DNA from 2 places in the Escherichia sp. E4742 genome. Region 2 is predicted to be linked to the other one. Evidence: predicted binding sites of a transcription regulator. Region 2 holds the regulator's gene; the other holds the start of a gene.
What was found. The regulator Fur, encoded in region 2, represses iron uptake genes when iron is present. The targets are predictions, from matches to a motif close to ATAATAATGAGAACNACTATCAA.

Region 1 (4,435 bases), 2.1 Mb from region 2:
CTCAAACCATGATGAATGATTCGTTCTGCCGCATTATTGCGGGTGAAATTCAGGCGCGCCCGGAACAGGTTGAAGCCGCCGTTCGCCTGCTTGACGAAGGGAATACCGTGCCGTTTATCGCACGTTATCGTAAGGAAATCACCGGCGGTCTGGATGACACGCAGCTGCGTAATCTGGAAACGCGTCTGGGATATCTGCGCGAGCTGGAAGAGAGACGTCAGGCTATTCTCAAGTCCATTTCTGAGCAAGGTAAACTCACCGACGAGCTGGCGAATGCCATCAACGCTACCTTGAGCAAAACCGAACTCGAAGACCTCTACCTGCCTTACAAACCGAAACGTCGTACCCGCGGGCAAATCGCCATTGAAGCAGGGCTTGAGCCGTTGGCTGACCTGCTGTGGAGCGATCCATCACACACGCCAGAAGTCGCCGCTGCACAATATGTTGATGCCGATAAAGGCGTGGCAGATACCAAAGCCGCGCTGGACGGCGCGCGTTATATCCTGATGGAACGCTTTGCCGAAGATGCCGCGCTGCTGGCGAAAGTGCGTGATTATCTGTGGAAGAACGCGCATCTGGTGTCGACCGTAGTGAGCGGTAAAGAAGAGGAAGGGGCAAAATTCCGCGACTATTTCGATCATCACGAACCGCTGTCAACGGTGCCTTCTCACCGCGCGCTGGCGATGTTCCGTGGTCGTAACGAAGGCATACTCCAGCTTTCGCTGAATGCCGATCCGCAGTTCGATGAGCCGCCAAAAGAGAGCTATTGCGAGCAAATCATCATGGATCATCTCGGCCTGCGCCTGAACAATGCCCCGGCGGATAGCTGGCGCAAAGGCGTGGTGAGCTGGACCTGGCGCATCAAGGTGCTGATGCATCTGGAAACAGAACTGATGGGGACCGTGCGCGAACGTGCGGAAGATGAAGCGATTAATGTCTTTGCCCGTAACCTGCACGATCTGCTGATGGCGGCCCCTGCCGGACTGCGTGCGACGATGGGCCTCGATCCGGGTCTGCGCACCGGGGTAAAAGTCGCGGTGGTCGACGCAACAGGCAAACTGGTAGCAACCGATACCATTTATCCGCACACCGGACAGGCCGCAAAGGCGGCGATGACCGTTGCCGCCCTGTGTGAAAAACATAATGTTGAACTGGTAGCGATCGGTAACGGTACGGCTTCCCGCGAAACCGAACGTTTCTATCTTGATGTCCAGAAGCAGTTCCCGAAAGTTACCGCGCAGAAAGTGATCGTCAGCGAAGCAGGCGCATCGGTTTACTCAGCTTCCGAACTGGCAGCGCAGGAGTTCCCGGATCTCGACGTTTCTCTGCGTGGCGCAGTATCTATCGCCCGCCGTTTGCAGGATCCGCTGGCGGAGCTGGTGAAAATCGATCCGAAATCTATCGGCGTGGGTCAGTATCAGCATGACGTCAGCCAGACGCAACTGGCCCGCAAGCTGGATGCAGTAGTAGAAGACTGCGTAAACGCCGTTGGCGTTGATCTGAATACCGCTTCTGTTCCGCTGTTAACTCGCGTAGCGGGCCTGACGCGCATGATGGCGCAAAACATCGTGGCCTGGCGCGATGAGAACGGCCAGTTCCAGAACCGACAGCAACTGCTGAAAGTCAGCCGTCTGGGGCCGAAAGCCTTCGAGCAGTGTGCGGGCTTCTTGCGCATTAACCACGGTGATAACCCGCTGGACGCGTCTACCGTTCACCCGGAAGCCTATCCGGTGGTGGAACGCATTCTGGCAGCAACGCAGCAGGCGCTGAAAGATCTGATGGGTAACAGCAGCGAACTGCGTAACCTGAAAGCGTCTGACTTTACTGATGAGAAATTCGGTGTGCCGACAGTAACTGACATCATCAAAGAGCTGGAAAAACCGGGTCGCGATCCGCGTCCGGAATTTAAAACCGCTCAGTTTGCTGATGGCGTCGAGACAATGAACGACCTGCAACCGGGTATGATCCTCGAAGGCGCGGTGACCAACGTCACCAACTTTGGTGCTTTTGTTGATATCGGCGTACATCAGGACGGACTGGTTCACATCTCTTCTTTGTCGAACAAGTTTGTGGAGGATCCGCATACCGTGGTGAAAGCGGGCGACATTGTGAAGGTGAAAGTGCTGGAAGTGGATCTTCAGCGTAAACGTATCGCCCTGACTATGCGTCTGGACGAGCAGCCTGGCGAAACCAACGCTCGTCGCGGCGGCGGTAACGATCGCCCGCAAAACAACCGCCCGGCAGCCAAACCGCGTGGGCGTGAAGCGCAGCCTGCCGGTAACAGCGCGATGATGGATGCGCTGGCGGCAGCAATGGGTAAAAAGCGTTAAACACCCTGATTGGCCTACTGTTCAAATTTTCACGAAATCGTAGGCCAGATAAGGCGTTCACGCCGCATCTGGCAACGAACGCCTTGCCTGACATAAAAGTGCCGGAGATATTCTCCGGCATATTTATTCCACAGCCAAACTCACAATATATTCCGTTAATATTTATCACCTCATTAACAACTGAAACCTTAATCAAACATTAACCCGCCCTAATAATTCGTCATTCGAATTATATTTTGGCTGCGATATAACCTTGAGCCACATCAACATTGAGTCAGATTATTATCTAAACCAACATTCGCACACATTTTAAGTATTGCTGATAGAAACCATTCTCATTATCATTGTACTGTTGATTATTTAATCTCTCCTTCGTTGGCAAATCATCTGGTCTCATGTCGCTGTCAAACGCCCCATGAGGTAGTTATCCAGTTAATGAGAAACAAGTAGGCACCTATGCAATACACTCCAGATACTGCGTGGAAAATCACTGGCTTTTCCCGTGAAATCAGCCCGGCATATCGCCAAAAACTGCTTTCTCTTGGCATGTTACCTGGCTCCTCTTTTAATGTGGTGCGCGTCGCTCCACTCGGCGATCCCATTCATATCGAAACCCGTCGTGTGAGCCTGGTATTACGGAAAAAAGATCTGGCCTTATTAGAAGTGGAAGCGGTTTCCTGTTAATACGGTGAGAATAACAATGAAAAAATTAACCATTGGCTTAATTGGTAATCCAAATTCTGGCAAGACAACCTTATTTAACCAGCTCACCGGAGCACGTCAGCGTGTAGGAAACTGGGCTGGCGTTACCGTCGAACGTAAAGAGGGTCAGTTCTCCACCACCGATCATCAGGTCACGCTGGTGGATCTGCCCGGTACTTATTCTCTGACTACTATTTCATCGCAGACGTCGTTGGACGAGCAAATCGCCTGCCACTACATTTTGAGTGGCGACGCCGATCTGCTGATTAACGTGGTGGATGCGTCTAACCTTGAGCGTAACCTGTACCTGACGCTACAGCTGCTGGAACTCGGCATTCCCTGCATCGTGGCGCTGAACATGCTCGACATTGCCGAGAAACAAAATATTCGCATTGAAATTGATGCGCTGTCGGCGCGTCTTGGCTGCCCGGTAGTTCCACTGGTTTCCACGCGTGGTCGCGGTATCGAAGCTCTGAAACTGGCAATTGACCGCTACAAAGCCAACGACAATGTAGAACTGGTGCATTACGCCCAGCCGCTAATCAATGAAGCCGACTCGCTGGCGAAAGTGATGCCTTCCGACATCCCGCTGAAACAACGTCGCTGGCTGGGCCTGCAAATGCTGGAAGGCGATATTTACAGCCGCGCCTACGCCGGTGAAGCGTCGCAGCATCTGGATGCAGCCCTTGCCCGTCTGCGTAATGAGATGGACGATCCGGCACTGCATATTGCAGATGCGCGTTACCAGTGTATTGCTGCTATCTGCGATGTGGTAAGCAACACCCTGACGGCAGAACCCAGCCGTTTCACCACTGCGGTAGATAAAATCGTGCTCAACCGTTTCCTCGGTCTGCCGATTTTCCTCTTTGTGATGTACCTGATGTTCCTGCTGGCTATCAACATCGGCGGGGCGTTACAGCCGCTGTTTGACGTCGGTTCCGTAGCACTCTTTGTGCATGGTATTCAGTGGATTGGCTACACGCTCCACTTCCCGGACTGGCTGACTATCTTCCTCGCCCAGGGCCTGGGCGGCGGTATTAACACCGTGCTGCCACTGGTGCCGCAGATCGGCATGATGTACCTGTTCCTCTCCTTCCTCGAGGATTCCGGCTATATGGCGCGTGCGGCGTTTGTGATGGACCGTCTGATGCAGGCGCTGGGCTTGCCGGGGAAATCCTTTGTGCCGCTGATCGTTGGTTTCGGTTGTAACGTACCGTCGGTAATGGGCGCGCGAACTCTTGATGCGCCGCGTGAACGCCTGATGACCATTATGATGGCACCGTTTATGTCCTGCGGCGCGCGTCTGGCTATCTTCGCAGTATTTGCGGCAGCCTTCTTCGGGCAGAACGGCGCGCTGGCGGTCTTCTCGCTGTATATGCTGGGTATCGTGATGGCGGTGCTGA
Region 2 (4,435 bases):
GTCCGGCGACAAAAGCGGTATAAGCCTGTATAAAGCAGCGGCCAAATTTAAATACGGTCCGGTGTGGGCGAGGGCAGGTTACATTCAGCCAACTGGTCAAACGCTGTTAGCGCCGCACTGGAGCTTTATGCCGGGTACTTATCAGGGTGCGGAAGCCGGGGCGAATTTTGATTACGGCGATGCTGGTGCGTTGAGTTTCTCCTACATGTGGACCAACGAATACAAAGCGCCGTGGCATCTGGAAATGGATGAGTTTTATCAGAACGATAAAACCACCAAAGTTGATTATCTGCACTCCATCGGTGCGAAATACGACTTCAAAAATAACTTCGTGCTGGAAGCGGCGTTTGGTCAGGCGGAAGGGTATATCGATCAGTACTTTGCCAAAGCCAGCTATAAATTTGATATCGCCGGTAGCCCGCTAACCACCAGCTACCAATTCTACGGTACGCGCGATAAAGTTGACGATCGCAGCGTCAACGATCTTTACGACGGCACTGCCTGGTTGCAGGCGTTGACCTTTGGTTACCGGGCGGCTGACGTAGTGGATTTGCGCCTCGAAGGCACCTGGGTTAAAGCTGACGGTCAGCAGGGATACTTCCTGCAACGTATGACCCCAACCTACGCTTCCTCGAACGGTCGCCTGGATATCTGGTGGGATAACCGTTCTGACTTTAACGCCAACGGCGAAAAAGCGGTCTTCTTCGGCGCGATGTATGACCTGAAAAACTGGAATCTTCCAGGCTTTGCCATCGGCGCTTCCTACGTTTACGCATGGGATGCTAAACCTGCGACCTGGCAGAGCAATCCAGATGCGTACTACGACAAGAACCGGACTATCGAAGAGTCAGCTTACAGCCTGGATGCGGTCTACACCATTCAGGACGGTCGCGCCAAAGGCACGTTGTTCAAACTGCACTTCACCGAATACGACAACCACTCCGACATCCCAAGCTGGGGCGGCGGTTACGGTAACATCTTCCAGGATGAGCGCGACGTGAAATTCATGGTAATCGCACCATTCACCATCTTCTGATGCCCGACGCGGCAGGTTTTGTGCCTGCCGCACATTTGAGGAATTCGCTATGAAAAAACTGATTCTCATCGCCATGATGGCATCGGGGCTGGTGGCTTGTGCGCAATCAACCGCGCCACAGGAAGACAGCCGCCTGAAAGAGGCGTACAGCGCCTGTATCAATACCGCGCAAGGTTCGCCGGAAAAAATTGAAGCCTGTCAGAGCGTGTTAAACGTGCTGAAGAAAGAGAAACAACATCAGCAATTTGCCGAGCAGGAAAGCGTCCGCGTGCTGGATTATCAGCAGTGCATCCAGGCAACGCAAACCGGTAATGACCAGGCTGTGAAAGCCGATTGTGATAAGGTCTGGCAGGAAATTCGCAGTAATAACAAATAAGTGAGGGCTGTAACTCTCGCTTTTCTTATTTCCCTTGTATAAAAAAGCCAACCCGTAGGTTGGCTTGAGACTTATGGCAAACGCCAGTTTGCCTAATGCGCTGCGCTTATCAGGCCTATCTTTTAATGCAATATATTGAATTTGAGATGATTTGTAGGCCGGATAAGGCGTTCACGCCGCATCCGGCACGAACAAAGCGCATTATGCCAACAATATAAAGCCAACCCGCAGGTTGGCTTTTCTCGTTCTGGCTGACTTATTTGCCTTCGTGCGCGTGCTCATCTTCGCGGCAATCGCCTTCGGCACAGTGACCGTAAAGATAGAGACTATGGTTAGTCAGGCGAATGCCATGTTTTGCGGCAATTTCACGCTGACGCGCTTCGATTGATTCATCACTAAATTCAATAACCTTGCCGCAGTCGAGGCAGATCAGGTGATCGTGGTGATGTTGCTGGGTCAGTTCAAATACGGATTTGCCGCCTTCAAAATTGTGGCGGGTGACGATACCGGCGTCGTCAAACTGGTTCAGTACACGATATACCGTAGCCAGACCAATTTCTTCACCCATATCAATCAGACGTTTGTATAAATCTTCCGCACTGACGTGATGGTTGTCCGGCTCCTGAAGAACTTCCAGGATTTTTAAACGTGGAAGCGTTACTTTCAGGCCAGCTTTCTTTAGGGCGGTATTGTTATCAGTCATGCGGAATCTGTCCTGTTACTAAGCGGTTCACTTCATTAGGAGAAGTGACAGAATTTGCTCTTGAGATAATGCGTATCATTATAGAATTGCCACGCCTAAATGAAAACCACAAGTCCCTGGCAAATATTGTTAATAAAAACGTGGCTTAGCTTACATTTACATCGGCAAGGCCACTTCAATACTGGAACATTGTACAGGTACTACGGCAAAAGTTACAAATTTGTAGCAATTATTTTGATTGGCATTATCTATTAATACGGCGTAGACATGAGTCTACGCCGCAGTACATCAGGCATTGATAATTTCGTCGAGATGCAGTTCTTCAGAAATTTGTTTTACCCATTTTTCTACACGTTCGGCGGTCAGTTCTGGCTGACGGTCTTCGTCGATAGCCAGGCCGACAAAGTGGTCATCATCCGCCAGACCTTTTGATGCTTCGAAATGGTAGCCCGCAGTTGGCCAGTGACCGACGATGGTCGCGCCGCGCGGTTCAATGATGTCACGAATGGTGCCTAAGGCGTCGCAGAAATATTCTGCGTAATCTTCCTGGTCGCCACAGCCAAACAGCGCAACTAGTTTACCATTGAAATCAATCTCTTCGAGAGTCGGGAAGAAGTCGTCCCAGTCACACTGTGCTTCGCCATAGTACCAGGTTGGGATGCCCAGCAGAAGAATGTCATAAGCTTCCAGATCTTCTTTGCTGCTTTTTGCAATGTCATGGACATCGGCAACGTCTTTACCAAGCTGTTTTTGAATCATTTTTGCGATATTTTCGGTATTACCGGTGTCGCTGCCGAAAAAGATGCCAGTGATAGCCATGAGTGAAATAACCTCTTGAAACTTATTGAAATGGGGGTGGCAAATTGCCCACGGATAAAGGCAATCATAGCAGAACAGGCAGTCTTGCGGAATCAGCAAACGAGCAGGACTGCACACTGTGCTACACGAAAGTGGATATTTAAACGATGCCCTGATTACGCAGCGCCGCCAGTTGCTGCATCAATATCTCTTCGATCAGTTCGCTACGGCTCATATTGCGCGACTCCGCCAGCTCGTTCAGCGCCTCGACAGCTTCCGCGTTCAGCTTCAGTTCGACACGCTTAAGGCCACGTACTTTGTCGCGTTTTAGCTGGTTGCGTTTATTAATACGCAGCTGTTCATCGCGCGAAAGCGGATTGGTTTTCGGTCGTCCCGGTCGACGCTCGTGCGCGAACAGATCTAATGTCGTACGGTCCGTTTGTTCTTTGGCCATGATCTTGGTGACTTCGGGGGAAACAATCAGCCAGGCGCCTGCCCGGATGGATAGCCCGCCATAATACAACAGCGTGAGGAATCTCGCCAACGCCCACGCGCGGAATGCCGCGCGGACGCTGGGTTTTTAATCAGTTGCGTTAATCATTAAGATAGCGACGGATAGCCCGCAGCACAGCATCCGGTTTTTCTGCGTGTACCCAATGACCCGCGCCTGCAATGACATGCGCCCGTGCTTGTGGGAATTGCGCCAGCAAATCATCACGATACTGTTCAGTAACATACGGGGAATTGCCGCCAGGAATAAACAGAGCAGGGTGGTTCCATGCCGGAATTTTCTCCCAGCCAACAATATGTGGATACTGATCCCATAATACTGGCACGTTAAAACGCCACTCACCGTCAACAAAAGATTTCAGCAGGAATTGAATCACGCCCTCTTCATTAATATATTGGCGCATCACTACAGCGGCCTGTTGGCGCGTTTGCGCGTCGGATCCACTGACCGCGTTGATAGCTGCGAAAATTTCATCATGACGGCGTACGTGATAATCCACCGGAGCGATATCTATCGCTACCAGTTTCTCGATGCGATCGGGCGCCAACGCGGTCAGTGCCATCACAGCTTTCCCCCCCATTGAGTGACCAATAAATGTCGCCTTATCGATCTGCAGCGCATCCAGAGTATCAACAAGATCCTGGGCCATCGCCGGGTAATTCATGTGTGGATCTCGTGGCGAAAGTCCGTGGTTACGCATATCAACCTGGATGATATTGTGATCGTTTACCAGGTCGCGCGCCAGCACGCCGAGGTTGTCAAGGCTACCAAACAACCCGTGGACGAGGACGATGGGAGAATTATTGTGCTGATTTTGTGCAGATTGCGCGCGGATATTCAATTTCATGGCAAAGTTCTTTTTTTCGTGTAGTTGGGTTAGGGTATTATGTTGACCATTGTGCCACAGGGCTGCAACAAATAAGGTTTAATCCGATTTTTTCTGCAAGCCAGGCTTGACGCTATCCGCTGCCGGGATTTATTCATATACTCCTGGCGACTTGTATTCAGCTA

Region 1: the regulator Fur is predicted to act here: its motif matches at 2,653-2,675, upstream of feoA (ferrous iron transporter A).

Annotation. Positions count from the first base shown of each region.
Region 1 is NZ_CP040443.1:1,632,641-1,637,075, forward strand. It holds gene FEM44_RS07990 (Tex family protein) at 9-2,330, shown strand; gene feoA (ferrous iron transporter A) at 2,787-3,014, shown strand; gene feoB (Fe(2+) transporter permease subunit FeoB) at 3,031-4,435, shown strand, end outside.
Region 2 is NZ_CP040443.1:3,704,025-3,708,459, forward strand. It holds gene chiP (chitoporin ChiP) at 1-1,036, shown strand, start outside; gene chiQ (ChiQ/YbfN family lipoprotein) at 1,086-1,412, shown strand; gene fur (ferric iron uptake transcriptional regulator) at 1,669-2,115, opposite strand; gene uof (fur leader peptide) at 2,108-2,194, opposite strand; gene fldA (flavodoxin FldA) at 2,404-2,934, opposite strand; gene ybfE (LexA regulated protein) at 3,074-3,367, opposite strand; gene ybfF (esterase) at 3,507-4,271, opposite strand.